One region of the Marinococcus halophilus genome, then DNA from elsewhere that is predicted to be linked to it. Evidence: predicted binding sites of a transcription regulator. Region 1 holds the regulator's gene; the other holds the start of a gene.

Region 1 (15,054 bases):
AGGCATTCTGGTGGCTCTTATCGCCAAGGGGGGTGTAGAGCTGCTTCAGAGCGACCCGCATATTACCACTGCACTAGTGCTTGGAACTATATTAGCAGTAGCTCTGTTTAACGGTATAGCCGTCGGCCCTCTAATCGGGGCTGGCATCGCATATATTGCGATGAGAGCCGTAGAGTGGTTTTCCTCTCTCGGTGGATAACGGCTGAATAACAGCCGGGGTGTTTCTCCGGCTGCCTAAACAGGGAAATAGTCATTATTGTGTACACAATTGAATGCGCTACACCTCCAAAAAGTAGCAGTACAATGGGTTTTTATGACAAAAACAGACCAACCGTTCTGTTTTGAAACGTATGTTTTATTAAAAGGAAAATGTAAGCATTTTCTTCTTCGGTACATACGTTATACTTTTTGAATTAAAGGAGAGATTGTGTAATGAGTTCAACTCGTGGTTTAGAAGGCGTTGTAGCTACAACTTCCAGTGTCAGCTCCATTGTTGATGATGTGTTAAAGTATCAGGGATATCATATTGATGACCTGACAGAGCATGCATCTTTTGAAGAAGTCATTTACCTGCTTTGGTACGGAGAGCTTCCAAACAAAGAAGAATATAACAACTTCCGCCAGTCGCTCATGGATAATATGAGCGTTCCGGATGAGGTCTTTGATTATATGAAACAGTATTCAGTTGATAAAGTGCGTCCTATGGCTGCCCTTCGTACTGCAGTGTCCCAGTTAAGCTTATATGACAGTGAAGCTGACGACATGAGCGAAGAAGCAAACCAGCGCAAAGCTGTGCGTCTGCAGTCACAAATTCTATCCCTCGTCACAGGCTTTGCAAGAATTCGAAAAGGTAAAGATCCAATCAAACCCGATCCTGCACTGAGCTTTTCGGCAAACTTTATGTATATGCTAAACGGAGAAGAGCCAGATGAAACGTCCATCAAAGCATTTAACAAAGCGATGATCCTGCATGCCGACCATGAGCTGAATGCTTCAACCTTTACCGCCCGTGTATGTGTGGCTACCCTTTCGGACATGTACTCTGGAGTCACAGCTGCTATCGGGGCATTAAAAGGCCCGCTTCACGGTGGCGCCAACGAGCGTGTGATGGAAATGCTTACAGAAATCGGCACTCCTGAAAATGTAGACAGCCATGTGCAGAAACTTCTTGATAACAAAGAAAAGATTATGGGCTTTGGCCACCGGGTATATAAAACCGGTGATCCGCGTGCCAAGCATCTGCGCGAAATGTCCCGCCAGCTGACAGAAGTGACCGGAGAATCGAAATGGTATGACATGTCGATGAAGGTTGAAGAAAAAATTGAAAATGAAAAAGGATTGCTGCCAAACGTGGACTTCTTCTCGGCGTCTGTATATCACAGTCTCGGCATCGACCATGACTTGTTCACGCCAATTTTTGCTGTCAGCCGCACGTCCGGATGGATTGCCCATATTCTTGAGCAGTATGAAAACAATCGTTTAATCCGTCCGCGCGCCGAATACGTTGGCCCGGAAAACAAAAAGTATGTTTCTCTTGAAGAGCGGTAAGAAAGACTTTAAAAAGCAGCACTTCGCTTGTCTTGCTTTCAGCTTCAGCAGCCCCGGGCACGGTCCAGTGCCCGGGAAAAGTAAAGGTTTATTATATTAAAGGAGGATTTATTCATGTCTAATGGAGAAAAAATTCAAACTAGTAATGGTAACTTAACGGTGCCAAACGAACCGATTATTCCGTATATCGAAGGGGACGGCATCGGCCCGGACATCTGGGCAGCAGCGGAGAAAGTATTGGATGCAGCTGTAGAAAAAGCCTATAACGGAGAAAAGAAAATTCATTGGAAAGAAATCCTTGTAGGACAGAAAGCTTATGACAAAACAGGCGAATGGCTTCCGGAAGAATCCCTGGATGCTATCCGTGAATACTTAATCGCTATTAAAGGCCCACTCACTACTCCTATCGGTGGAGGCATCCGTTCCCTGAACGTGGCGCTGCGCCAAAAGCTTGACCTGTTTACGTGCCTGCGCCCGGTTCAGCACTTTACAGGAGTGCCTTCTCCAGTGAAGCGCCCGGAAGACGTCAACATGGTGATTTTCCGTGAAAATACAGAAGATATCTATGCCGGCATTGAATTCCAGGAAGGCACGGATGAAGTGAAAAAAGTAATCGACTTCCTGCAAAACGAAATGGGATCCGAAAACATCCGTTTCCCTGAAACATCCGGAATCGGCGTAAAACCTGTTTCCAAAGAAGGTACTGAGCGTCTCGTGCGTGCGTCAATTCAATACGCTCTTGATGAAGGCCGTGAAAGTGTAACCCTCGTACACAAAGGAAATATCATGAAGTTTACCGAAGGCTCCTTCAAAAACTGGGGTTACGACCTTGCGGAGCGTGAATTCGGGGATAAAGTCTTCACATGGCGCGAATACGATGAAATCGTAGAAAAAGAAGGCAAAGAAGCAGGAAATGCTGCCCAGGATAAAGCGGTAAGTGAAGGCAAAATCATTGTAAAAGATGCTATCGCAGACATCTTCCTGCAACAGATTCTGACACGTCCGAAAGAGTTTGATGTAGTAGCCACGATGAACTTGAACGGGGACTATGTTTCCGACGCCCTTGCTGCACAGGTTGGCGGTATTGGTATTGCGCCGGGCGCCAACATCAACTATGAGACAGGGCACGCTATTTTCGAAGCTACACACGGCACAGCGCCAAAATACGCCGGCCTGGACAAAGTAAATCCATCTTCTGTGATCCTGTCCGGTGAACTGCTCCTTCGTCACCTTGGCTGGAATGAAGCTGCCGAGCTTGTGCTTCAATCCATGGACAAAACCATCGGAAGCAAAGTCGTTACTTATGACTTCGCACGCCTGATGGACGGAGCAAAAGAAGTGAAGTGCTCTGAGTTCGGTGACGCTCTAATCAGCAATATGTAATCCAATCAATTGATAGGAGATGAGCATGCATGGCTATTACGCGCAGAAAAGTATCAGTTATAGGAGGCGGCTTTACAGGCGCTACTACGGCTCTTATGGTTGCCCAGAAAGAGCTCGGGGATGTAGTGCTTGTAGATGTCCCGGACAATGAAGGACCGACAAAAGGAAAAGCACTCGATATGCTCGAGTCGACTCCGGTAAATGGGTCGGATGTTAATGTGACCGGCACCTCGGATTACGCTGATACAGCTGGGTCGGACATTGTCGTGATTACAGCAGGTATTGCAAGAAAGCCGGGAATGAGCCGGGATGATCTGATTAATACAAATGCAAAAATCATGAAATCTGTCACAAAAGAAATTGTGAAACATTCACCGGAATGCATTATTGTCGTGCTCACGAATCCGGCAGATGCAATGACTTATGCGGTGTATAAAGAATCCGGCTTCCCTAAAAACCGTGTTATCGGACAGTCCGGGGTGCTCGATACGGCACGTTTCCGCACATTTGTTGCCCAGGAGACCGGTATTTCTGTGGAAGACATCCAGGGATTCGTTCTTGGAGGCCACGGAGATGACATGGTACCGCTGATCCGTTATTCGAACGCTGGCGGAGTGCCGCTGACTAAGCTCATATCCCAGGAACGTATTGACGCCATTATTGAACGCACACGCAAGGGCGGAGGAGAAATTGTGCAGCTTCTTGGTAATGGAAGTGCGTACTATGCCCCTGCTGCTGCTCTTACAGAAATGGTCGAAGCTATTTTAAAGGACAAAAAGCGCGTGCTCCCATCTATTGCTTATCTTGAAGGCGAATATGGATATAATGATCTTTACCTCGGAGTCCCGACCATTCTTGGCGGTAACGGGCTGGAAAAAATTATCGAGCTCGAGCTGACAGAGGAAGAACAAAATCAATTGAATACTTCTGCTGATTCTGTTCGTGATGTCATGAAGGCCTTACCGAACGATTAAAGAAGTACTGCGGGCTGCCTGTATCGTACAGGCAGTCTTTTTTTGCTTGCAGACGAAAAGCGATAAACATTGAGCTGTACTGTTCGCTTATAGTATGATGAATGTGACAGATGCAGCAGCTCGGGAAAATAATCAGGGCCAAGGGGGGCGCTGAGAGGCGGAGGGTTCATATGGCAACAAGGTTGTTGGTAGTGGACGATGAAGAATCTATCGTAACGCTGTTAAAATACAATCTCGAACAGTCGGGATACACGGTGGATACCGCTTATGACGGCGTGGAAGCAATCCGGAAAGCACAGCAGGTAAAGTACGATTTAATTGTGCTGGATCTGATGATTCCAGAGATCGACGGCCTCGAGGTGTGCCGGAAAATCCGGACAGAAAAAATACAGGTTCCAATATTGATGCTTACTGCAAAAGACGAAGAATTTGATAAAGTGCTCGGTCTTGAACTTGGAGCCGATGATTATATGACAAAGCCGTTCAGCCCGCGCGAGCTGGTCGCCCGTGTTAAAGCCATCATGCGTAGAGTGGACTATTCCGGGCAGGAAACGGAAATGGAAAAAATAGAAAGTAAAACCATCGGTCACTTAACAGTATATCCGGAAAATTATGAAGCATACGTGCAGGAAGAAGCACTTGAACTGACTCCGAAAGAATTTGAACTGCTCGTCTACTTAATTAATCATAAAGGCCGGGTGCTTACGCGTGACCAGCTATTGAATGCAGTATGGAATTACGAATTTGTCGGAGACACGAGAATTGTCGATGTACATATTAGTCATCTACGTGAAAAAATTGAACCGAATACGAAAAAACCGGTATACATCAAAACAGTCCGTGGTCTTGGCTATAAATTTGAGGAGCCCGCGCCTGCATGAAGCGATTCCGCACCCGCTTGATTGTAGCCTTGATGGCGATTATTTTAATCGTTTTGACCGTCGTGGGGCTTGTGATAGGGCAAATTGTCCGTTCCCTTTATGTGGAGGAGCTCGAGAATAGTCTGGAAAGAGAGGCCAACCTTTCTGCCTCTATTGCTGAAGAGCGGGAGGAAGGAAACTGGGAAGCACTGGCCCAGAATATAAGCAGTCAGCTGGATGTCCGTGTGACGATTTTGAATGAAACCGGAGAGGTTATTGGAGAAACAGAAGCTGAATCAGAGGAACTCGACAATCATTTCGGACGTCCGGAAATAGAGGAGGCCCGTGAAAGTGGTAAAGGAAGTAACATCCGATACAGTAATACGCTGGAAGCAGAGCTTTTATATTACGCGGTGCCTTTTTCGTATGAAAACTATACGTATTATATGAGACTTGCGATACCTGTCGAACGGATTAACGCGATTAACTGGCTGATTTGGGGAACGTTGATTGGCTGCTTTGGTGTAGCGCTCTTAATCATTTTATACATTACAACCAAAGTGACAAATCAATTGACCAAACCGATCACCCAGGCTACAAAAACGGCCAATGAACTGGCTAAAGGCAATTTCAGTGCCCGTGCTTATGGAAGCGCCCAGGATGAGGTTGGCCAGCTGACCCGCTCTATTAACGTGCTCGCATTTAACCTTGAAAGCGTGACAAAGGAAAACCAGGAGCAGCAGGAACGGCTTGAGACCCTGATTAATACGATGGAGAGCGGGCTGGTTTTTATAAACAGCCGCGGCGAAATTACACTGATGAATGCCTATTGCTCCCGCGTTTTTGAAGAGGATACAAGTGAATGGCTCAATTTATTGTATTATGAAGCGATGGATGAAAAAGAGATCATTAAGCTCATCCAGAAGATATTTTTAACTGAAAGCCGGACGAGCGCCACCGTCCAGATGCTGCATGAGCTTGAAGTGCGTTTTTTCCATGTATACGGGGCCCCAGTACTTGGAGAAAATGAAGAGCTGCGGGGTATCGTACTCGTTTTGCATGATATTACAGAGTTGAAAAAGCTTGAGGAAGTGCGAAAAGATTTTGTGGCTAACGTTTCGCATGAATTAAAAACACCGGTGACATCAGTAAAAGGCTTTACCGAAACGCTCCTTGACGGGGCCATGCATGATGAAGCGTTAAGCAGGCAATTCCTGGAAATTATGTGGAAAGAAAGCGACCGGCTTCAGGATTTAATCAGTGATCTGTTGGAACTTTCAAGAATTGAACAGGATTACTTTGAATTAAACCGGAGCCGTTTTGACATGAGCAGCACAATAACAGAAGCCCTGCGGCTTCTTGAATCTAAAGCGATCGATAAGCACTTGCTACTCACTTCCCGTATTGACACTGGAATTTATATGGACGGGGACGAAGCCCGGATAAAACAGATTATTATTAACCTGGTAAACAATGCGATTATTTATACTAAAGAAGGCGGCGAAGTGCAGGTCCGGCTGTTTGAAGAAGCGGAAGAGGCAGTGCTTGAAGTGGAGGACAATGGCATTGGCATTAGTCCCGAACAACTGCCGCGTATTTTTGAAAGGTTCTACCGCGTTGATAAAGCCAGAAGCCGCGGCTCTGGAGGCACTGGACTCGGGCTGGCTATTGTTAAACACTTGACGGATGCCCATGGCGGGCGTATCGAAGTGCACAGCAGAAAAAACGAAGGGACGACATTTACACTGCGCTTTCCGAAGTCACGGAATATGGAAGAGGAAGAATTTACAAATTCTTAATCTCTAATCCATAAGTCATTTACATTTATGTTATAACATAGTGGTCGAACGGGTTTTCATCCGCTGCTTGTTTCTGCAGCGGGCTGCATCCCCTCTGGAACGAAAGCACCCCTTGGCTTTCGTTCTTTTTTTGTGCTTTTTCAAGTGGACGTTCTGACGCTGCACGCGGTGTATGATAAAATATAACGATGAACATGAAAGTACATTAGGTGCTATACATAAGAAGCCGGTTTGGCTTTTTGAAATAAGGAGGACAATAATTTGAGTAAACTAGTGTTATTGGATGGAAACAGTATTGCTTATCGGGCATTTTTTGCCCTGCCTCTTTTAAATAACGATAAAGGCGTTTATACCAATGCCATTTACGGCTTTACAACCATGCTTTTGAAAATTTTAGAGGATGAGGACCCAAGCCATGTGCTTGTCGCATTTGACGCCGGGAAAACAACTTTTCGCCATGATACTTACAGTGAGTATAAATCCGGCCGGGAAAAAACGCCCTCTGAGTTATCCGAACAGCTGCCAGTTATTCGTGAGGTACTGGACGTTTTTAAAGTTCCTTACATCGAGAAGGAAAACTACGAAGCGGATGATATTATCGGTACGCTTTCGAAGCAGGCCGAAGAGGAAAACTGGGACGTGCGCATTTATACCGGGGACCGGGACCTGTTGCAGCTAGTCAGCCCCCGTGTTCACGTTTCCTTTATCAAAAAAGGAATAACGAATACGGAATTATACGACCCGGATGCCATTCGGGAGCGGTACGGCCTTGATCCTCTTCAAATCACTGATATGAAAGGCCTTATGGGAGACAGCTCGGACAATATTCCAGGCGTCCCGGGGATCGGGGAAAAGACCGCATTAAAGCTGTTAAAGGAATACGGCTCTGTGGACAAAGTACTGGAATCCATTGATGAAATTTCCGGGAAAAAGATGAAGGAGCGACTCGAAGAGAATAGAGAGCAGGCGAAAATGAGCAAGGAACTCGCTATTATATACCGAAATACCCCCCTCGATCTCGAGCTTTCGAAATTAAAGCATGAAGACTACGATGTAAAAGAAGTAACGGATCTTTTCCGTGAGCTGGAATTTCAAACGCTGTTAAATAAATTTGACGATGTGGATGAAGCGCAGCAGATCTTCGATGAACTGGCGTATAAGCATGTTACAGACGTCCAGGAGGACATGCTTGTGTCTCCGTCGGCTTTGGTTGTGGAAGTGCCGGAAGAAAATTACCATCACGGGAGCATATGGGGGATAGCAGTTATCAACGAAACCGGACGGTATTTTATTTCCACGGAGAATGCACTGCAGAGCGAAGCATTTCAGGCATGGGCTAAAGACGAATCGAGGGAAAAATATACATTTGATACAAAACGTGCCGTGGTTGCTCTTGGGTGGAATGACCTGGAGCTTCGGGGGATTACCCATGACACATTGATTGCTTCGTATTTAATTGATCCCTCCGTATCGTCTCATCATGTGTCTGATATAGCGAAACGCCGGAATCTGCAGGTAGTGGATACCGACGAAGCTGTGTACGGCAAAGGGGCAAAGCGCACCAAGCCGGAGGAGAAAGCACTGGCAGAGCACCTGATCCGTAAAGGTGAAGCGGTCTACCGGCTTCAGGGGAAAATCGAGGAGGATCTAAAGCAAAACGAGCAGCTCGAACTGTTTAAAGAACTGGAAATGCCGCTGTCGCTCGTGCTCGGACAAATGGAAACCCAGGGGATCTGCGTGGACCGTTCCCAGCTTGAGACTATCGGTGATGAACTGGACGGCCGTCTTGCCGAGCTTGAAAAAGAAATTTATAAACAGGCTGGTCGTGAATTTAACATTAATTCACCGAAACAGCTTGGGCCGATTTTATTTGAAGAGCTTGAGCTCCCTGCTGTTAAAAAAACAAAAACTGGCTACTCCACGTCGGCAGATGTACTCGAAAAGCTCCGGGATCAGCATGAAATTATTCCAAACCTGCTGTTGTACCGCCAGATTTCGAAGCTGAGATCTACGTATATCGAAGGACTTTTAAAAGTAATTCACCCATCCACCGGCAAAATCCATACAATGTTTAACCAGGCAATTACCCAGACAGGCCGGCTGAGTTCGACAGAGCCGAATCTGCAAAACATTCCGATCCGCCTTGAAGAAGGCCGGCGTATCCGGAAAGCTTTTATTCCTTCTGAATCCGGGTGGTCCATCCTCTCGGCAGATTATTCGCAGATCGAACTCCGGGTGCTCGCTCATATCGCGGACGATGAAGGACTCAAAGAAGCCTTTCAAAACAACATGGATATTCATACAAAAACGGCGATGGATGTTTTCGGCGTCGGGCAGGACGAAGTGACATCAAACATGCGCAGAAGTGCGAAAGCCGTGAACTTCGGGATTGTTTACGGGATCTCGGACTATGGGCTTTCACAGAGTCTTGGCATCACGAGAAACGAAGCGAAAGAATTCATTGAAAGCTATTTAAAAAGCTATCCTAATGTGCAGAACTACATGAATGATATTAAAGATGAGGCCAGGCGCGACGGGTTTGTTACGACGCTTCTGCACCGCCGCAGGTACCTCCCCGACATGAACAGCCGCAATTTTAACCAGCGCAGCTTTGCTGAAAGAACGGCCATGAATACTCCTATTCAGGGGACGGCTGCTGATATTATAAAAAAGGCAATGGTGGATGTAAGTAAAGCCCTTGAAGAAAAAGGCTTAGCCAGCCGCCTGCTGCTTCAAGTGCATGACGAATTGATTTTTGAAGTGCCACAGAACGAAGTGGAAACCATGCAGGAGCTTGTGCCGGAGCTGATGGAACAGACAATTGAGCTGTCGGTCCCTTTAAAGGCAGACGTGGCCCAGGGGCCGACATGGTACGATGCGAAATAAGGAGAGGAAAGAATGCCCGAATTACCGGAAGTTGAAACGGTCCGCCGGAATTTAGAACAGACGGCCGTTGGAAAAACCGTAGAAAACGTAAAAGTATACTGGCCAAACATTATTAAGCGGCCCGATGACCATGAAGCCTTTTCAATGATGCTTGGGGGCAAAACGATTGATCGGGTGCACCGTAAAGGGAAATTTTTAGTTATTTATCTCGAAGATCTGGCAGTTGTCTCCCACTTGCGCATGGAAGGCCGATATGAATGGAGTGACGGCGGGGAGCCGGATAAGCACACGCATGTGCGTTTTCATTTCACCGACGGCACGGAGCTCCGCTATCGTGACGTACGTAAGTTTGGCACCATGCATGTATTTGACCGCGGCGAGGAATGGGGCGAAAAACCGCTAAATCAGTTGGGGGCGGAGCCCTACCTTGATCCGTTTTTTACAGCTGAGTATTTGAGCACCCGTTTTCAGAAAACATCACGCAGCATCAAAGCAGTACTGCTCGATCAATCGATTATTGCGGGCCTTGGGAACATTTACGTGGATGAAGCACTGTTCCGGTCGGGCATTTTGCCTGACGCTCCGGCCGCAAATCTTAGTGAGCCAGTCATAGAGGTGCTTCGAAAGCAAATAACAGAAGTGATAGAAGAAGCAGTCAAACAGGGAGGGAGCACAGTGCGTTCCTATGTGAACGGGGACGGGCAGGCTGGTGCGTTCCAATTAAACCTGTATGTATATGGAAGAAAAGGAGAGCCGTGCAAAGTGTGCGGGCATGAAATCGAACGGGCCGTAGTAGCGGGCAGAGGTACTCATTACTGTCCAGTATGCCAGACGAAGGAGGGGAAGAAATGGTTATCGGCCTTACAGGCGGAATAGCAAGCGGTAAATCACTGGTGGCAGACACTCTTCGGGAGCAGGGGCTTCCCGTGATTGATGCGGATGTAATTTCACGGGAAGTGGTGGAACCAGGAGAGCCTGCCCTTGAACAGATTATTGAGCATTTCGGTCCGGAAATCCTTCAGCTTGACGGGACGCTCGACAGAAAAAAGCTAGGCTCGGTCATTTTTAATGACACGGAGAAACGTCAGGTGCTCAACCAAATCATCCACCCTGCTGTCAGGCAGCGTATGATGACCAAACGGGATAATCTTGTGCGTGAAGGGAACGAGCATGTGGTGCTTGATATTCCGCTTCTGCTTGAAAACAATTTAAATTTTCTGGTCGACCGTGTGATCGTCGTTTACGTAAATGAATCGATACAGAAGCAGCGGCTTATCGACCGCGATGGCCGGGGCGAAGAGGATGCAGCTGCAAGAATCAAATCGCAGATGCCCCTTGAAGAAAAAAGACATCTGGCAGATGCAGTAGTTGATAACTCGGGCACAGAAAAAGAAACAAAAAACCAGGTGAACGAACTGCTCCGTCAGTGGAGAATAATATAAAAAAGTATGCATAACCACTTTCCTTAAAAGAAAGTGGTTATTTTTTAAAAATAGGTTGCAAGAATACGCTATCAATATGTTATACTATTTTTAGATTTTACTCATAAAAGTATAACATATTTCCAGAGGAGGATATTAAATGAAAACAAGCATAGCGATCAACGGTTTCGGACGAATTGGGCGTATGGTTTTTCGAAAGGCAATGATGGACCCGGAAGTTGAAGTGAAAGCCATCAATGCTATGTATCCTCCTGAAACACTGGCTCACCTGGTGAAATATGATAGTGTGCATGGCCCGTTTCCGCTTGAGGTGAAATATGAAGGAGACGAAATGGTAGTGGGCGGTAGAAGGGTCCGGCTGCTTCAAAACCGAAATCCGCTTGAACTTCCGTGGGAAGAACTTGGCGTAGATATTGTGGTCGAAGCGACAGGCAAATTCAACCGCGGCCCGGACGCTGAAATGCATATAGAAGCTGGGGCGAAAAAAGTAGTATTAACCGCTCCGGGAAAAGAAGTCGATACCACTATCGTGATGGGCGTAAACGAAGAAGATTACGATGCGGAAAACCACCACGTGATATCGAATGCTTCCTGCACGACAAACTGCCTTGCGCCGGTAGTAAAGGTGCTTGAAGATAAAATCGGAATTGAAAGCGGTTTAATAACGACCGTGCACGCATACACAAATGATCAAAATAACATGGACAACCCCCATAAAGACCTGCGACGGGCAAGAGCCTGCGGACAGTCGATCATCCCGACGTCTACCGGGGCAGCTAAGGCGCTCTCCGAGGTGATTCCTTCCATGGAAGGGAAAATGAACGGTATGGCGCTTCGTGTACCGACACCAAACGTGTCGCTTGTGGATATGGTAATTGACATGAAGCGTCCGGTGACGGAAGAAGAAATTAACCAAACGCTTAAGACGGCATCAGAACAAGAGCTTAAAGGAATCATTTCCTACTGTGAGGATCCGCTCGTTTCAACGGATTTTAATGGAAATGAACATTCATCGATCATCGACGCGCTCTCCACAATGGTAATCAACGATCGCCAGGTTAAGGTGCTTGCCTGGTACGATAATGAGTGGGGCTACTCCTGCCGGGTCGTAGATTTGGTAAAGATGGTTGGTGAACCAGCTGTAGGCTATTCTTCTGTTGCTTCGTTTTAAAGATCGTCAATATGGGAAAGCGTCCCGTAAGCGGGGCGCTTTTTGTTTATTTTTCTGCAATATCGTACGCGGAAGCTACAAAGCGTATATAAGCATTGAAGAGAGATATGCAAGGTTCAAAGCCTCTGCACTGGAAAACTGGTTGCAAATTGCAAATAAACATCGTATACTGGATTTCGTGCCTGCATGTCGTTGAACTTAATGGCAAAAATGCATGTTTTTCAGACATCTCCAGGCCTGCTAACGGTTACTGCAAGGGTTAGTGCCAAATTGGACTAACTTTCCCCCAGAGTAACCTTTAAAACGTGACGGGCCGATGAAATAAAGCGACCTAATGATGGAAGAAAAAGAAACAAAGGGGGAAACGTACCATGGAAACAATGGGACGCCATGTCATTTCCGAGCTGTGGGGTTGTGACGAAGAAACTTTAAACAATGTAAACGCAATCGAACGTATTTTTGTAAACGCCGCTTTGAAAGCAGGCGCTGAAATAAGAGAAGTAATCTTTCATAAATTTGCTCCGCAGGGTGTGAGCGGAGTCGTTATTATTTCAGAATCGCATTTGACGATTCACAGCTTTCCGGAGCATGGCTATGCCAGCATTGACGTGTATACGTGCGGCGATCACATTGATCCGAACACGGCAGCAAAATATATTGCAGGCTCACTCGGTGCCGAAGCAGAAGAAACAATAGAGATACCCCGTGGTACAGGGCCTATCCGCGTGCAGCGCCCGGAAGCAAACGCCTTATAACGCGTATATGAACACCGTTCAAGCATACGATGTGCTTGAACGGTTTTTTATTGCCCGCAGGAAGAGGAATTCAAAGAAATACGCAAATTGTCATCTTCCTGACAGGAGCTAGTGTGATATGATAGAACCAATAAAAATAGAGATCGTCCATCAAATTGGAGATGATAATAATGAAGTGCCCAGTATGCTACTCCAATGGCACACGTGTATTGGATTCGAGGCCGAGTAATGAAGGCCGGTCCATTCGTCGCCGTCGCCAGTGTGATACGTGCCACCACCGCTTCACTACGTTTGAGATTGTGGAAGAACTGCCGCTTGTCGTAGTGAAAAAGAATGGAAACCGGGAGGAATTCAGCCGGGAAAAAATGTTAAGGGGCCTGATCAGGGCCTGTGAAAAGCGGCCGATCCCGATGGAAACGCTCGAGGGTATTGTCTCAAGGGTGGAAAATAAACTGCGGGAAGAGGGACGGACGGAAGTGAAAAGCGAGGAAGCTGGAGAGCTTGTCATGGAAGAACTCGCAGATATTGATGAAATCGCCTATGTCCGTTTCGCTTCTGTCTACCGCCAGTTCCGTGATATAAATGTATTTATCAATGAGTTAAAAGAGCTGATTGATAAAGAAAACAAAGAGGATTCATCTAAATCATAAAAAGGAGGGCGGCGCTTTGAGTCTGCATTGGATGGAAGTAAAACCGGTGGACGGGTACTATGTTCGCACAAGCAAAGAATTCAGCGAGAGCACCGATAAAACAATGTCTATGCTCTACCAGCCGTTAGTTGGAAGCAAAGCGATCGCTCTCTACCAGACCCTGCAGAATAAATTGGAAAAAGACTGCTATGAAAGCTCCGAAGCCACCCATCACGAGCTGATGGCTTTTTTGCAGATGCCTCTAAATGAAATTTATGCCGCCCGGCGCATGCTTGAAGGCATTGGCCTTCTCAGAGTTTATGAATTAGAGACACAGGCGCAGGACAAAACATTTGTTTATGACATCCAGCCTCCAATGTCGCCGCGGGCTTTTTTCCAGGACGACGTTTTAAGCGTATTTTTGTATAATCGCCTCGGAAAAAACAAATACATTCAGCTGCGGCAGCGCTTCGGTATTACAGCTGTACCTGAAGAAGCAAAAGAAATTACGGCTTCCTTCAATGAAGTGTTTGCTTCTCTGCATGCGTCGGAAATGGCTTCCGAACCGCCTCCGGCGGAAGAAGGGACTGAATTTATAGGAGGCAGTGAACCATCGCGTCTGCAGCTTGAAGAGAATGGGTTCGATATGGAACTGTTAAAGGCTTCACTTCCCTCCTTTCTTAACAGCACGCAGCTGTTAACGCCGTCGCTGCAGCAGACTGTCCGCCGTCTTGCTTTTGTGTACCAGCTCTCACCGATTGATATGGGAAAAGTGATTCAGGAGTCTTTATCGGCAGACGACGAAGTAAATATAGAAGACCTGCGCAGAAAATCGAAAAATCATTATCGCATGGAGCACGGGGCAGCTCCCCCGGCGCTCGGGAATCGTGCGCAAACAGAACACAGGGAGCATACCCCGGCAAAAGGACGTCCCCTGTCTGAACAGGAGCAGATGAAGCAGTTTTATGAACAAACCTCCCCGGTGACTTTTCTTCGCTCTGTTGCTGGCGGAGCCACAGTGCCGGAGTCTGATATCTACCTTGTTGAAGAGCTTTTGTTCAGCTACCGTTTATCCCCGGGAGTGGTCAACGTGTTGACCGATTACGTGATGCAGAATAACAATATGAAATTAAGCAAAGCGCTCGTTTATAAAATTGCGGGCCAGTGGACAAGGAAAAAAGTACATACCGTAGAGGACGCCATGAAGCTTGCGAAAGAAGAGCACAAGCAGGCCCAGGAACGAATGGCGCCTAAAAACAATTATGCAAACAAACGGCAGCAGGGGTATGTTCGAAACGATAAGCTGCCGAAATGGATGGAAAAAGAAGAACAGTCGGAAAATAAGCCAGCAGAAGATATAAATACCGCGAGGGATGAACAGCTTTCGAAGGAAAGGGAACGTTTTGAGGAAATGCTGAAAGAACGCCGGGAAAGAGCGAATCGTTAAACGAAAGGAGGCAGCTGGATGGATTCGATTGGTTCCTCGTTAAACGGATGGATGGATAAAGGCTGGAAAGAGCGGATGGCAAGACTTGAAAAAGAAGTATTTGCCTATCCGGGAGTGATCGATTTTAAGCACCGTCATCCGCACATACCTACGGAAGAAT
Region 2 (15,054 bases), 270 kb from region 1:
ACCATCGAGCTGCTTGAAAATAACATTCTTCCGAAAGACATCATGACGAAAAAAGCATTTGAAAACGCCATTACGGTTGTTATGGCCCTTGGCGGATCCACCAATGCGTTTTTGCACCTACTCGCGATCGCCCATTCGGCAGACGTTGATCTGTCTTACGATGATTTTGAACGTGTCCGGCAGAACGTACCTCATATTGCTGACCTAAAACCGAGTGGTAAATACGTGATGCAGGATCTTTACGAAATCGGAGGCGTGCCGGCCGTCATGAAGCTTCTTTACGAGGAAGGGCTTCTGCACGGCGATTGTCTTACCGTAACCAGTAAAACACTTGCAGAAAATCTTGATGCTGTCCCTTCCCTGAAAGAGGGCCAGGAAATTATCCGCCCTGTAGCGGAACCATTTAAAAAGACCGGCCCGCTCGTTGTTTTGAAAGGAAATGTGGCACCGGAAGGCTCCGTTATTAAACTGTCCGGCCAGAAGATCAGCCGATTCGAGGGCACGGTCAAAGTGTTCAACAGTGAAGAATCGGCAACAAAAGCTATCATGGACGGAGAAATCGTCGAAGGCGATGTGCTCGTCATCCGTTATGTTGGTCCGCAGGGCGGCCCGGGCATGCCGGAAATGCTTTCTGTTACTTCGATGATCGTCGGCCGCGGCCTCGGCGGCAAAGTAGCGCTTATGACTGACGGTCGTTTTTCCGGAGGCTCCCATGGTTTTGTTATCGGGCACGTAGCTCCTGAGGCAAGCGTTGGCGGTCCGATCGGGCTGCTTCAAAACGGGGACATCATCTCCATCGATAGCGACACGCAGGAGATCAACCTTCACATTTCCGACGAAGAGTTTGAAAGACGCCGGAACGCCTGGCAGGCTCCGGACCTTCCAGAAAAACGAGGAGCTCTTGCCAAATACGCTAAACTGGTTTCTTCAAGTGCAAAAGGAGCCGTCACAGACGCAGATTTATAAACTCTAAGGGAGCTGCCGTTTCAGGCAGTTCTCTTTCTTTTCAGCTTTATTTTAAGAGCATTTGAGTTTCCCACAATTTATGGTAAATTATGAGGGTACTAACGTTAATACATAGTTACGCACGAAGGGAGTTTCCTATGTCCAAAAAACCAAGGCCGAGTTCGGGCCGTACATTTGCAGCTATTGTAGCCGTTATAGCTGTGATTTTGCTTGCTATTATTCTCGTGGGCAATTTCAGCGGCGGCAGTGATAATTCTGGAGAAAACAGTGGTGAAAACCTGGAAACGAGCGGCCAGCCGCTCAAGGGAGAAGAGGACGCTCCAGTTACAGTCGTCGAGTTTGGTGATTATAAGTGCCCTGCCTGCCAAAACTTTCACGAATCAGTCGTTCCTGAAATTGAATCCCAGTTTGTTGAATCCGGCGATGCTGCTTTTCATTACGTTCACTATCCGTTTTTAAGTGAGGATTCCACAACAGCGGCAGAATTCAGCGAGGCCGTTTACGGCGAACTCGGGGATGAAGCCTTCTGGAACTTCCATGATACGCTGTTTGCCAATCAGCCGCAGAACGAAAGCGGAAACTACTTTGACCAGGAGCGCCTGACGGAGCTGCTTCGGGAGACTGCTTCCGGGGAAGAAGTAACCACAGTTGTCGAAGCTTATGAAAACGGGACCTACGAAGAAGAAGTGGAAAATGACCGCTCCATGGCCGAAGACCTTGGCGTAAACAGCACCCCATCCGTATTTGTGAACGGGGAATTGTTTGAAGGGGACAGCTACCAGGAGCTGCTCGATATGATTGCAGAAGAGGCAGGAGAGTAGCGCCCATGATGGAACGTTTATTAAGTGCAGCCTGGGTGATGGCCATTATTGCTACACTCGGCAGCTTATCGTTCAGCGAAATTTTAGGGTATATCCCCTGTGAGCTTTGCTGGTACCAGCGCATTCTTATGTACCCGCTCGCAGTCATGTTAGGGGTCGCTGTATTCCGCGGGGAACGGCAGGTCGTATGGTATGCGCTTCCGCTGGCTGTTCCAGGTATGCTGCTTGCAGGCTATCATTATCTGTACCAAAAGCTTCCGGTGCTGCAGCAGGCCACGGAGTGCACCGGCACCGTTTCCTGCTCCGATCAGTCTGCCCAATGGCTTGGTTTCGTTACCATCCCTCTTTTATCATTCACTGCATTTTTGTTTATTACCGTTGCACTTTTGATTGTCGCCCTACGCAAAAAATAGTCACATGCCCTTAGGCACGTGACTATTTTTTTATTCCTCTTCAGACGAAGCCACTGCTTCTTCAATTTCCGTAATCATTTCATCCATCGACTGAAGGCCGCCGCCGGAGAGGTACCAGTACTCTGGATCCAAATAATGAATATTATCATTCTGGGCTGCTTGTGTTTCATTTACAATATCATTGTCAAGAGTTTCGGCAGCTGTCTGCTCTTCGCCGCCCTGGCTGACTACTGCACTGCGGTCCACTACAAAAAGGTGCTCTGGATCTTCTTCTGCTAAGTATTCAAAGGAAGCACTCTGCCCGTGTGTAGATGCTTCGATATTTTCATCCGCTGCCGGTACGCCGAATACGTCATGGATCAGGCCAAAGCGGGAGCCTTCCCCGTAAACACTTAAGGAACCGTCATTTACCAGTGTTACTAAAGAAGGTCCTACATCTTCAGTAGTTTCGTTTAGATCGTCAATACGGGCATGAAGCTTGTCTACTTTTTCCTGCACTTCCTCTTCTTTTTGGAAGATTTCCCCGATCATCTCCATGTTGCTGTCAAAGGATTCCATGTAGTTTTCCGTGTCCACTGCTGTATAAACAGTTGGAGCAATTTCACTCAGTTCTTCATAGGCATCGCTCTGACGTCCTGAAATGATGATCACATCCGGCTCCATCGCGTTGATTGCTTCGAAGTCCGGCTCTTTTAAGCTCCCGATATTTTCGTAGTCATCGCTTCCATAATCATCCAGATAGGAAGGGAGCGATTCCTGGGCTACGCCGTTTACGCCTACATTTAGTTCATCCAGTGTTTCGAGCATTTCGTAATTAAACACAACGACGTTTTCTGGATTTTCCGGCACCGTCGCTTCACCCAATTCGTGTTCTACGGTCACTTCGCCGCCGCTTTTCTTTCCTCCGTTGTCTTCATTGCTGCTTTCTTCACTGGTGCTGCCACTGTTTTCACCTTCCGCAGTTGATGACTCTGAGTTATCAGCCCCGCATGCAGCAATAAAAACTGTACCAAACACCGCTGTTGAAGTAAGCATCCATTTGTTCTTTTTCATTTCCCATTCCCCCTGGTTAATTTGTTTTTTCCAGCCTGAAGTATTGGCTCTCCCTCCTCCTGTTACTCTTTTGCCGTATTAACGGGCCGGATACCTGGTTTACGTAAAGTAAACACAGATTTTTTGATCGTTAATACGACAGATAGGCATATCCATTTCGTAGATATCTGTCAACACTTCTGATTCCATCATCTCTTCGGTCGTGCCCTGGGCTACAATGTGCCCGTTTTTCAAAGCGACAATGTCATCGGAGTAACAGGAGGCGAAATTAATATCATGAATAACCAAAAGCACGGTTTTACCCATATCTTTCACTAAACGGCGAAGTACTTTCATGATCTGCACTGAGTGCTTCATGTCCAGATTATTGAGCGGTTCATCGAGCAGGATATAGTCAGTGTCCTGAGCAATAACCATCGCAATAAAAGCCCGCTGCCGCTGGCCTCCGCTCAGCTGGTGAATATAAGAATCCTGCATGCTCCAAAGCTCCATATAATCAATAGCCTGATCCACATGTTCCCAATCTTCAGCGTTCAGCCTGCCCTGCGAATAGGGAAAGCGGCCAAACGATATCAGCTCACGCACCGTCAGCCGGGCATTCATTTCGTTGGACTGTTTTAAGATCGCCAGTTTCTTCGCCAGCTCCCGGCTTTTTGTTTTCGTAATGTCTTTGTCGCCGATCCTAACTTCGCCCGCGTCCTTCGCGATCAAACGGCTGATCATTGACAGCAGTGTACTTTTTCCAGCGCCGTTTGGTCCGATGAATGAGGTAATCTGTCCCTGTTTAATCGTTACGGATACATCGTTTACGACTGGTGTTTCATCATACTTTTTTGTTACATTCATTACCTGGACCATGCTTTGTTCCCCCTTAATAATAGATAAATAAAGTAAATGCCTCCGATAAAGTTCACAATGACACTAATTGCTGTGTTAAAACCAAGCACCCGTTCGACAAGCAGCTGTCCGCCGATTAAAAATGCTACAGCCGCAAGTGCGGCGGCAGCAAGCAGCACACTGTGCCGGTAATCCTTCATCAGTTCATAAGCGACATTAGCCACAAGCAGGCCTAAAAACGTAATAGGCCCAACCAGGGCGGTGGCAATGGAAATAAACAGCACTACAATGACAAGCAGCCGCTTCACCGCATACTTATATGGCACTCCCAGGTTCACCGCCTGGTCCTTTCCGAGGGAAAGCACGTTCAAATATTTCATAAAGGTCAAGGAGTAGATAAATAACAGTACAAACACCGCTACTGAAATGCCGAGAATGTTTGAATTCACATTATTAAAGCTTGCAAACATATTATCCTGGATCGTCAAAAATTCATCTGGTGATATGAGGACTTGTAAAAACGTAGAAATACTGCTGAACAAGGTCCCGCATACAATTCCGACAAGAAGCAAAAAGAAAATATCCTGCTGCTCCCCCTGGAACAAAAAGTAGTAAAGAATAACGGCAAAGCCGAGCATGAGAGCAAGTGAGACAAAAAAATTCAGCGGACCGTTGATTACAAGTGCCGAGGTAGAACCAAAAAAGAACACAATCGCTGTCTGCAGCAAAATGTACAACGAATCAAGACCGATAATACTCGGTGTTAAAATCCTATTATTCGTAATGGTTTGAAAAATGACAGTAGAAAAGGCAATCGCACCGCCGGTCATTACCATTGCAAGAAGCTTCTCTGCCCGGTGCTGCAAAACATAATCCCAATTGCCTCCTGCGTCTGTAAACATAAAGATAGCGGCCAAAACAAGTGAGAGCATGGCCAGACTCATGATCTTCCAATTAAAACGCATATTTCTTCCTCCTCATCAGCATATAGAGGAATAAGAAACTGCCAAGTACACCCACAGTTAAACCGATAGGAACTTCGTACGGAAAAACAATCAGGCGTCCAAAAATGTCACAGACAAGCACAAACACGGCTCCAAGCAGGGCGGTATGAATCAGCGTTTTCTGCAGATTGTCCCCCAGGTAGATTGCCACAATATTTGGTACTACCAGACCTAAAAACGGGATGGTTCCCACTGTTAATATAACGACTGCGGTCACAGCGGCAACGATGGTAATGCCCAGGTTGACCACTGTACGGTAATTCAGACCCAGATTCACCGCAAATTCTTCTCCCATGCCGGCGATCGTAAACCGGCCCGCAAATATGTAAGCTATTAGAATAAGCGGAATGCTGACATACAGTAGCTCATACTGTCCGTTTACAATTAGTGAAAAATCCCCCTGCAGCCAGGCTGACATGTTTTGCACCACATCATATTTCAGGGCAAAAAATGTCGTTACCGAGCCTACAATGTTTCCAAACATGAGTCCTACTAGCGGAATAAAAATAGAATCTTTAAATTTCACCCGTTCAAGAATAGTCATAAAAATAAATGTACCAATAAGGGCAAATAAAAAAGCTACTCCGGTCCGGAGCAGCGGTGAAGCTCCGCCGAACCAGATCATGGCCACTAAAATACCAAACCGGGCCGAATCCATCGTGCCAGCCGTAGTTGGGGAAACGAAGCGGTTCCGACTCAACTGCTGCATGATCAATCCGCAGATGGCCATCCCCATGCCGGCCATAATAATACTAAGAAGCCGCGGTACACGGCTCGAGGTCAATGTGCGCCATTCATCTTCATTTCCAGCCATCAACCCCTGCACCGACACCGTCTGAACGCCGATAAACAGGGAAGCCGCCGAAAGAAGAACGAGAAGAACAAGTAAGTACCACCATTTCATCTGTAAACACTTCATTTCCCAAGAACAATTGCATCGTTCTACGTCTAATTATTAATGATATTCATTATCAATTACATTTTTCATTTTATCATTCCGGTTTTAAATGTCAATGTACCTTCTTCTTTTTTCCTTAACTTTTCATAAACAATAAAAACCGGCCTTACCTTTTCAGGCAGACCGGCTTTGCTTTTCACATGCTTTTAGGATGGGAGTGGTATCTTGTCCATAAATGCCGAAAAATCGTATGTATCTCCATTATATGCATATAAAGACATAGGTTATGAAACGGCCGTTCACTAGGAAGCATCTCCCCATCCCCGTCTTCAGTCATTTCTTCTTGAAACTGTTTTTCCGCCTGGATGGCTGCCTCCTGAGAGCTGAACTCATGCACCGCTATTTCTATGCTTGTACTGTTTTCCTCCCACATTTTGCTTCCAAGATTCATGGAAACTGGAGCTGCAGCCGTTTCTTCTGTTTCTTTCAGAGAAAGCCTATTGCTTTCCAGTTTCGAAATCCATTGTTCTGCATCTTCTGTTTCGTTTCCAAAGGCGGCCGCAAACAAAGGCATTACCCGCTGCCGTCCTTTTGAAAAACCTCGTGTCAGCCAGCTCCTCCCCGCAGAAAAAATAAATAACACAGCACTAATTATGTATATTTTCATCCTAACAGACATTTCCAGTTTATTCATTCTCCTTCTTATTTTTTGCACACTTTTATACCTTTGTTACAATAGATGACAACATGAAAGGAGCTAATGAGTAATGACTACAAGCACTCGCATTGAATCCAGAGATTCTTTTAAGGAGACTATACAAACAGAGGCACCGGTGGCAGTAGAATTTTCAGCCGGGTGGTGCCCGGACTGCCGGAGACTTGATATGTTCATGGACGACGTACTGAACCACTTTGACAATCTCCCATTGCATAAAGTCGACACTGAGCAGCTTCCAGACATTACAAGCGAACAGGAAGTTATGGGCATACCAAGTATTCTCGTATTCCAAAACGGTGAGAAAATAGGCCATCTGCACAGCGCGGACGCTAAAACTCCCGACCAGGTAAGCGAGTTTTTCTCTAAATACTACTAAAGTAAATCTGCCGGGCCCGGCAGATTTTTTTATATTACAGATCGTTTCCAGCTGCCTTGTTTGAATTTATCAAAACCGGGAATGCTTCTTTCAGTACCCTAAAAAGGAGTGAACAGTTATGGCAGTTATTGACGCCAAAGAAATATTAAGCGAATACCGCCGCGGTATCGAACAATTCAGTGAATCCTATCAGGAGATTGCGAAAAATTATAATCGCTTCACCTCTAGTGCCTTTGAAAGTGGAGAGGTTTCCACAGCTCAAAAGCATTTAACGGCGCTCGCTATCGGCGTGCATCAAGGCGATACGACATGTATTGTTTACCATATGGACCAATGCCTCCATCACGGTTGCTCGGAGGAAGAAATTAAAGAATATATGGGTGTCGCAGCAGCTTTTGGCGGCGGCGAATCCATGAGTGAAGCAGTAACGATAGGCCTTGACGCCCTGCAGCAACTAAGTGAAAAGTAAATTAAGAAGCTGTTTCCATGTAAAGGAAACAGCTTCTTGTTTATTTATCGAGGATATCTACGACAAATTGGGACCATGTCTCAAGCCGTTCATATATTTCCGGTTGGGAAAGCTCTTCCACATTCGTCCAGAAGCCACGGATCTGTTCGGTTTCTTTTACCTGAACATCCACATGCTCCGGAAGCACAAATGTATATAGAATCCCGAGGTGCACTTCGCCAACGGCGTTATTATCGTCATTGATCAGCCCAAGCGCCTGCATTTCTGCTTCTTCCAGAGAAGAAATATGCAGTTCTTCCTCAAGTTCACGATCGGCATTTGTATGCAGCAGCTCCTGAAACGTCGAAACACCTGCTTCAGCATTCATATGCCCCCCAAAGCCAAGAGATAATTTGTTGTGCAGTCTTCCTTCTCCTCCGCCAGCAAGCCGTTCATACGCGTACAGTTTTTCCCCCTTGCGGATCACCACGTAGGGAATCGGCTGTTTCCAGGACGGGTCTTCTTCGGCGTCTCCCCGTCTTTTTTCTGTATATGTATCCGCAATCGTGCCGAGAATTTCCTGAATCTGCCCCTGCTCGTCCTGCACTCCGTGAAAGGTCCGCGCCTCGCGTGCGAACACCTGCTCTCTTGGGGCCACTACAATCATTTCGTCCATTTTACCCATCTTGTTCACCTCATTGTGATATTCTCCTGTATTTCATTATAGCGGAACTCTTTGAAATACACAGCAAAAAAAGCCAGGCAGATGCCCGGCTTTTATTGTTAATCAAAAATGAAATCTTCATCCCGGACCGGTTCTACTGTTGCTTTTTTGTAGCCGTTTCCTTTCATGGAGAAGAAATCGTGGGATTTTGTTTTTGTATCCATGCCGTTTAATACGATCGGATTAATTTCTTCTTCTTCAAAATACGCATCCAGTCCTAAGTTCATTAATGCCTTATTTGCATTATAACGAAGGAACTTTTTCACGTCGGAGGTCAGCCCAACCGGATCGTAAAGCTGCTCGGTATAAAGCAGTTCATTTTCATACAGATCCATGAGCAGGTCGTGGGCAAATTCCCGCAGTTCTTCCTGCTTTTCCGGTGTCTGGCGCTTGTAAATTTCCTGTGCCAACAGGCCGACATATACGCCGTGGATCGCTTCATCACGGATAATCAGGTTAATGATTTCCCCGCTCTGCATGAGCTTACCCTGCCCATAGAAATAAAGCGGATAATAAAAGCCGCTGTAAAACAGAAAGCTTTCAAGATAAACCGAAGCCACCATGGCTTTGTACAGAGAAATTTCGTCTCCGTCTTCAATTTTATTGTACTGCTCTACAATGCGGGAAGCTTTTTTCTGCAGGTGCGGATTTTCCTTCACCCATTCAAAAAGTTCATTAATTACTTCCGTGGAAGCGAGCGTCATGAAAATGTTTGAATAGGATTTCGCATGCACTGCATTTTCCATCATTGCCATAAAGTTTAATACTGCCTTGCGCTGGTGGCCTTCCACCTGCTCAGCAACCTTTGGCATGCCGACATTTCCCTGCTCAGTGTCGAGCAGGGTCAAGCCGGCGAGTACCTTCATATACGTATCTTTCTCTTCATCGGTTAAATATTTCCACGTGAGCAGATCCCCGTTGAGTGATATTTCCTCTGGAAGCCAAAACTGTTTTACGTTCTGGCTGTAAAACATCTGCGTAAAGTCGTCGTCTTGTTTTGACCAGTCGGCTGCGTCAAAAATTTGATTCATGGGGTGGTGCTCCTTTCTTTACACGACGCAGGAGAGGCAGTCGTCCTGTCCTGTGTCTTTTGTTCGTGCATAATAAATCGTCTTGATGCCTTTATGGTGGGCGTAAAGATCAATCCGGTTCAAGTCTCTCGTCGTGATGGTGTCACGCACAAAGAGCGTAAAGCTGATGCCCTGATCGATGTGCTCCTGGATAGCTGCGATCATATCTACAACATTGAACATGTCCATATCATAGGCCGCTTTATAGAAGAACCAGTTATCCGGCGCGAGGCCCGGCATTGGATAATACGTTTTCGAGTTGCCGTACGTCCGTTCTTCAATACGCTCCATGATCGGCATAACCGAAGCCGTAGCCGACTGTACATAGGAAATGGAGCCGGTCGGTGCGATCGCCAGGCGGTAGCTGTGGAACAATCCGTGCTCCTGCACCTGCTCCATCAGCTCTTTCCAGTCTTCCGCATCCGGCATAGCCATTCCTTCAAACAGGCCGGCAATCTTAGCCGAGGACGGCAGGTAGGAACGGTTCAGGTATTTCTTAAAGTAGGAGCCGTCCGCATAGCTCGAGCCTTCGAATCCGTAAAACGTTTCTCCAGTTTCCTTTGCAAGCTCCATTGAACGCTGAATGGAATAGAAATTCATGGCCATAAAGAAGAAATCGGCGAATTCCCGTGCTTCCTCGCTTTCGTACGCGATATGGTTCTGCGCTAAAAAGCCGTGCAGGTTCATCGCTCCGAGACCAATCGATTTCATCATCTGGTTGCCTCGGCGCACAGCCGGAGCATTCGTAATGTTAGTGTGCGTTGCTACATGGGTCAGGGAATCGGTAGCGAGTTTCACCGTATCCTTGATCGTTTTGTGCTTCATAACATTGGCGATGTTCAATGAACCGAGGTTGCAGGAAATATCGAGTCCGACTTCATCTTCCTCACCGTAATCCGTATAGCTTGATACTTCAGAGGCCTGCAGCACTTCAGAGCAGAGATTGGAAAATTTCACTTTGGAGACGTTATTCAAAGCATGCGCACGGTTCACGTTATCCTGGAACATCAAGTACGGATATCCGGATTCCGACCGGAGAATCGCCAGCTTTTCAAGCATGCGGCGGGCATCGACTTTGTCTTTTTTCACACGGTCGTCTTCTACGAGCTTGTCGTACATTTCGCTCATATCCATTTCATCAAGATGCTCCCCGTACGCCCGGTAAACGGTGTGCGGATAGAACAGGTACATATCCTTACCCTGGCGGGCAAGTTCAACGAATTTGTCCGGAATTACAACCCCGATCGACAATGTTTTAACACGCACATCTTCGTCAGCCGAAATTTTCTTCGAGTCCAGGAAGTCGTGGATGTCCCGATGGAAAATGTTTAAATAAGCTGCCCCGGAGCCCTGGCGCTGTCCCATTTGGTCTGCGTAACGAAAGGCATTGTCGAGCAGCTTCATTACGCCGACGACGCCTTTTGTCGCGTTTTCTACGTCTTTAATGGCTTCGCCTTTTGCCCGAAGTTTCGATAAGTTCAGGGATACACCGCCGCCTACTTTGGACAGCTGCATGGAAATATCAACAGCCCGGGAAATATCGTTTAAAGAGTCATTTACTTCAAGCAGGAAGCAGCTGACTAATTCTCCGCGCCGTTTTCTGCCGGCATTCAGGAACGTCGGGGTACTCGGCTGATAATCCTGGCTCATCATCATTTCCGCAAACTGTTCGGCTTTCCCGGCGTCTCCATTGCCGAAATAAAGGGCCACAACAGCCACCCGGTCTTCATAGCGCTCAAGGATCATTTTCTGATCATTGGTTTTCAACGCATAGTCATTGTAAAATTTAAACGCACTCATGAATGAAGGAAAACGGAATTTCTTTTCATAGCACAGGTTGTAGACCCGCTCAATTTCTTCAAAAGAATACGCTTCAAGGAATTCTTTTTCATAAAAATCGTTTTCAAGCAGATAGTCGAGCTTTTCTCTCAGATCGTGAAAGAAAACAGTATGCTGGTTGACGTATTGAATAAAGTATTGGTAAACGGCTTCTTTGTCTTTTTCAAATTGAAAGGACCCGTCCTTTTGAAACATGATTTCATTGTTTAACTGGATCCAGTCGGTGGTTTGTGTTTGTTGCAACTTTCATCGCCTCCTCTGCGAAAATGGACACATCGTTTTTTGTTCCGCTCAGTTCGAATTTATGGAGTATAGGAACGTTGTAGTTTACTGCAATCTGGTTAGCGCTTTTCGCAAAATTGTCTCCCCATACTTTGTTTCCGCTCGACGCCACAGCAAGAAGCTGCTCTGCATGATCTTCAAGAAATGCTTCTGTGGATTCCGGAATATTTCCAAAGCCTTTCGTATAGGTGATAAGGATAAACGGTTCATCGATTTGTTCCGCTTCATTCAGACTGTATACCCGGTCAAACGGGATTTTTTCTGCGAAACGCTTCACGTTGCCCGTCATAGAATCAAAAATGATCGGTATCATCGAATCCCCTCCTTTATTTCTAAAATGTACGAACTTGTGTACATCCTTCTTATACCACTACTATATATGGTGTAATCTCCTTTTTCAACATACATGATATAGATATTTTTTCGTTTTATCCTCTTGACATTTAAAATCTCTGCTATACTTCCTTATGCTCTGCGATTCTACCCTGATAATTGTGCACATTTTCTGACAGAAAAAAATTCAGTAAGTAAGACCTGCTTCTATATCTAGATGTTTATAAAAACTGATACCGTATGCACTACTACATACAGGTATATATTTATTCCAGCGCGCTATGTATGGAGGGATAATTTTCGGTAAATTCTTGATACTTTCAGCTTATGGCAAAGAGCTGGCACGAATGTATTTCAAACAAAAGCAGCCCGCGCCTGCACGGACTGCCTTTCCATATTTTATCACCTTTTCAGGCGGGGTCTTACCGTTCTTTCAATTGTACAAGCTCATTAACGATCCAGTAGGGATCCGGCCGGGCCGCTTCCCAGACAGAGGCTGCCACCGTACCATCCTGGTCAATGACATAGGTCATGTCTGCAGGACAATAAGAATAGTAGCCGGTATCCCGCAGAGCTGCTTTAACCTCTGGTACGTCCTGAAGCAGGTAATCCCGGCAGGAGATGCACGCGTTGTACCACGAGGCTGCCACTGCATTTGTATCTGCAAGCACTTTCCCTGTAAACGGCATGTGCTTCGCCTCTTTTTGGAGAACAGATATCTGTTCAGCGGCAGCTACTACTACTTGGGCACCCATCTGCCTCAGCAAAGGGGAGGCTTCTTCGTAGCTCCATAGTCTGTCTTTTTCTGCATGCATCCATCCGCCAAAACAGAAGAGAAGTACTACCGGCCCCTGAAGAAGAAGCTGATTTAAAGTAATATTATCTCCCTCAGTACCAGGAAGAGAGAATGCTGGTGCTCTATCTCCGATTCTAAGCCCCGGGCAGAGCGCCGGCCGTTTATCCTCATGCCATTCATTCCATAAGATGTTTTTTGCCCGGTGCAGCTGCGAACTCAGCACCTTTTCCCTTAATAGTGCCATGCCTGCAAGACTCCTTTCGGATCCCAATCGTCTGCTTTTCTTAGCTTTTAATCATCGTCCCTGTCGTCATCGTTGTCGTCGTCATGGTCGTCTTCAATATCCCTCGAAGCGATCGTACCGTCTGCATTATTTATGAAAAAGTTGCCTTCCTGTTCATTCGTTTCTACCGACAGATCATAGCCACTCTCTTCGCGGTCAAGTTCCCACTCGTCCAGCTCACCAGACAATTCACCCATCCCCGAAGCCACAATATCCTCTAAACTAACGCTGTCCCCGTCCTGCACCAGCGGCTCTTCATTGTCTTTATCATCGTCAGTTTCTTTTTGAATCACCTCACCGGAGAATGCACCTACTTCAATGTCATATTCGTCTTCCCCTTCAACCTCTACCTCATACTTCTGGTCTTCCATATCCAGCTGCAGTTCCACCGCTTTGCCATTTGTTTCTTTTTCAGCAATCATTACAGCTTCATCAGCGGAGATTTTTTCCTTGCCGTTTCCGCTGCTGGTGCTTTCTTTACTTTCTGCGGCTGTTTCCTCAGAAGCTGGCACTGAAGATGTTTCCGCCCCCACACCTCCAGCCGTATAAACTCCTGCGCCAATTAAAGCCCCAAGTGCTGTGACCCCCGCCAAACTGCCTGCAATCATTTTTCCCTTCATGGTCATCTCCCCCTTTATTTGTTGGTACACCTTTACTATAAATTCCTGACATGAGAATATCCCTATAGGGAAATGAGAAATTGATGAGAAATACATAAATGGCTCATGAAAAGCATATAAATAAAAAAAGCCACCTGGGATAATCCAGGCAGCCTAATCACTTAATCATCCCAGGTGATTGATAATATTTCTCCGGTGATACCGTGTACCTGCACCGTGGCTTCTTCATCGTCCTGCTCGAGCTCCACGTAGTAAAACGGCTCCCCGGCATCGGACGTTTCAAAATCGACATCGTCCACTTCCCCGTCCACTTCTTCCCGGGCTACAGATGCAGCTTCTTCCGCATTTAACACTGTCTGCCGGCCGTCTTCGCTGCTTTCAGTATCATCTTGCTCTTCTTCCAGCACAGCACCGGACCGGGCATCGATAATCATTTCTTCCAATGCTTCTTCTTCTGCAAATTCCACTACATAGACAGCCGTGCCTTCCTGGGTTTCCCTGCTGATCTTTTCAATAGAAAAATCAGTTTCCTCTTCAGCCCGGGCACGTGCTTCTTCTTCTGTTAGCATTTCTGTATCATTCGTGCTGTTGCCAGCAATTTGTGTAACGCTTATGACTGATCCATCTGCAGCTTCCACCTGCATCTGGTACGTTCCCCGGTCAAGCTCTGCCGTCACCTCATAAATACCGTCTTGTTTTTCGATATTCGTAATTTCCCCCTGGTACTGCTCCTGCACAGCCTGTTCAATTTCCTCCGGAGACATCTCCTGGGTAAAGTAAGACGAAAGCCACCAGACTCCCAAAGCGGCTACTACGAGGCCGGCCAGCAGCACGAGAAAAACAATGACTTTTTTCAAAGCTGCTCCCCCTTCCCTCTATTACACCTATTGTAATCGCTCATTCTGAGAAAATGATGAGAACAGGGAGCTTATTCGCCGTTCTCCGGAAAAACCAGCCGGACCTCCGTGCCCTGGCCATAAGTACTTTCAATCGCAATATTCACCCCAAGAGCCTCGGTAATATCTTTAGCAAGCGATAAACCAAGCCCATAGCCTCCGCTGGCCCGTGTTCTCGACTCATCGACCCGGTAAAAACGTTCGAAAACACGCTCAAGGTCTTTTTCCGGGATACCGATGCCGCGGTCACTCACAGCAATGAACGGCGTTTTTTCCATCTTGTCAACTCTCACATCAATAGTGTCACTGCTGTACTTTCTCGCGTTATCAAGCAGAATATACAACAGCTGCTTCACCTTATCAGAATCAGTCTGTGTCACCGCCGTGTTTCCGGAAAAATTAATATCCCGATGATAGCTGCTGCGATAATTCTGGACAGCGTCTGCTGTTACCGTCTGTAAATCCACTTCTGCCATGTGCAGGTTTGCTTTTTCACTATGGCGGGCAAGCAGCAGAAGCTGCTGGGTCAGCTCCCTCATCCGAATTGCCTCAGAGTGAATAGCCTCCACTGATTCTTCGATAATTTCCGGCCGGGAAGCCCCTCTTCGCTGAAGAAGGCTGGCATATGATTCAATCACTGTCAGCGGCGTTTTTAACTCATGCGAGGCATTTGATAC

What was found. Region 1 encodes NrdR, which represses ribonucleotide reductase genes. Its sites were predicted from a motif close to AACACNATATATNGTGTT; they were not measured.
Region 2: a site for NrdR is predicted at 11,819-11,836, ahead of nrdI (class Ib ribonucleoside-diphosphate reductase assembly flavoprotein NrdI). Genes of this name have one in related genera too.

The regions. Positions count from the first base shown of each region.
Region 1 covers NZ_FVZD01000006.1:750,388-765,441, forward strand. The annotation lists gene B5066_RS09900 (DUF441 domain-containing protein) at 1-199, shown strand, start outside; gene citZ (citrate synthase) at 433-1,548, shown strand; gene icd (NADP-dependent isocitrate dehydrogenase) at 1,663-2,931, shown strand; gene mdh (malate dehydrogenase) at 2,961-3,905, shown strand; gene B5066_RS09920 (response regulator transcription factor) at 4,076-4,786, shown strand; gene pnpS (two-component system histidine kinase PnpS) at 4,783-6,564, shown strand; gene polA (DNA polymerase I) at 6,826-9,450, shown strand; gene mutM (DNA-formamidopyrimidine glycosylase) at 9,463-10,326, shown strand; gene coaE (dephospho-CoA kinase) at 10,299-10,892, shown strand; gene B5066_RS09945 (glyceraldehyde-3-phosphate dehydrogenase) at 11,032-12,063, shown strand; gene speD (adenosylmethionine decarboxylase) at 12,435-12,818, shown strand; gene nrdR (transcriptional regulator NrdR) at 12,989-13,468, shown strand; gene B5066_RS09960 (replication initiation and membrane attachment family protein) at 13,485-14,894, shown strand; gene dnaI (primosomal protein DnaI) at 14,913-15,054, shown strand, end outside.
Region 2 covers NZ_FVZD01000006.1:483,529-498,582, reverse strand. The annotation lists gene ilvD (dihydroxy-acid dehydratase) at 1-966, shown strand, start outside; gene B5066_RS08610 (DsbA family protein) at 1,104-1,787, shown strand; gene B5066_RS08605 (disulfide oxidoreductase) at 1,793-2,200, shown strand; gene B5066_RS08600 (siderophore ABC transporter substrate-binding protein) at 2,231-3,253, opposite strand; gene B5066_RS08595 (iron ABC transporter ATP-binding protein) at 3,353-4,111, opposite strand; gene B5066_RS08590 (iron chelate uptake ABC transporter family permease subunit) at 4,099-5,055, opposite strand; gene B5066_RS08585 (ABC transporter permease) at 5,045-5,998, opposite strand; gene B5066_RS08580 (hypothetical protein) at 6,189-6,566, opposite strand; gene B5066_RS08575 (thioredoxin family protein) at 6,760-7,086, shown strand; gene B5066_RS08570 (carboxymuconolactone decarboxylase family protein) at 7,205-7,555, shown strand; gene B5066_RS08565 (hypothetical protein) at 7,596-8,219, opposite strand; gene nrdF (class 1b ribonucleoside-diphosphate reductase subunit beta) at 8,318-9,289, opposite strand; gene nrdE (class 1b ribonucleoside-diphosphate reductase subunit alpha) at 9,308-11,362, opposite strand; gene nrdI (class Ib ribonucleoside-diphosphate reductase assembly flavoprotein NrdI) at 11,367-11,762, opposite strand; gene B5066_RS08545 (redoxin domain-containing protein) at 12,205-12,822, opposite strand; gene B5066_RS08540 (PepSY domain-containing protein) at 12,870-13,481, opposite strand; gene B5066_RS08535 (PepSY domain-containing protein) at 13,643-14,338, opposite strand; gene B5066_RS08530 (sensor histidine kinase) at 14,410-15,054, opposite strand, start outside.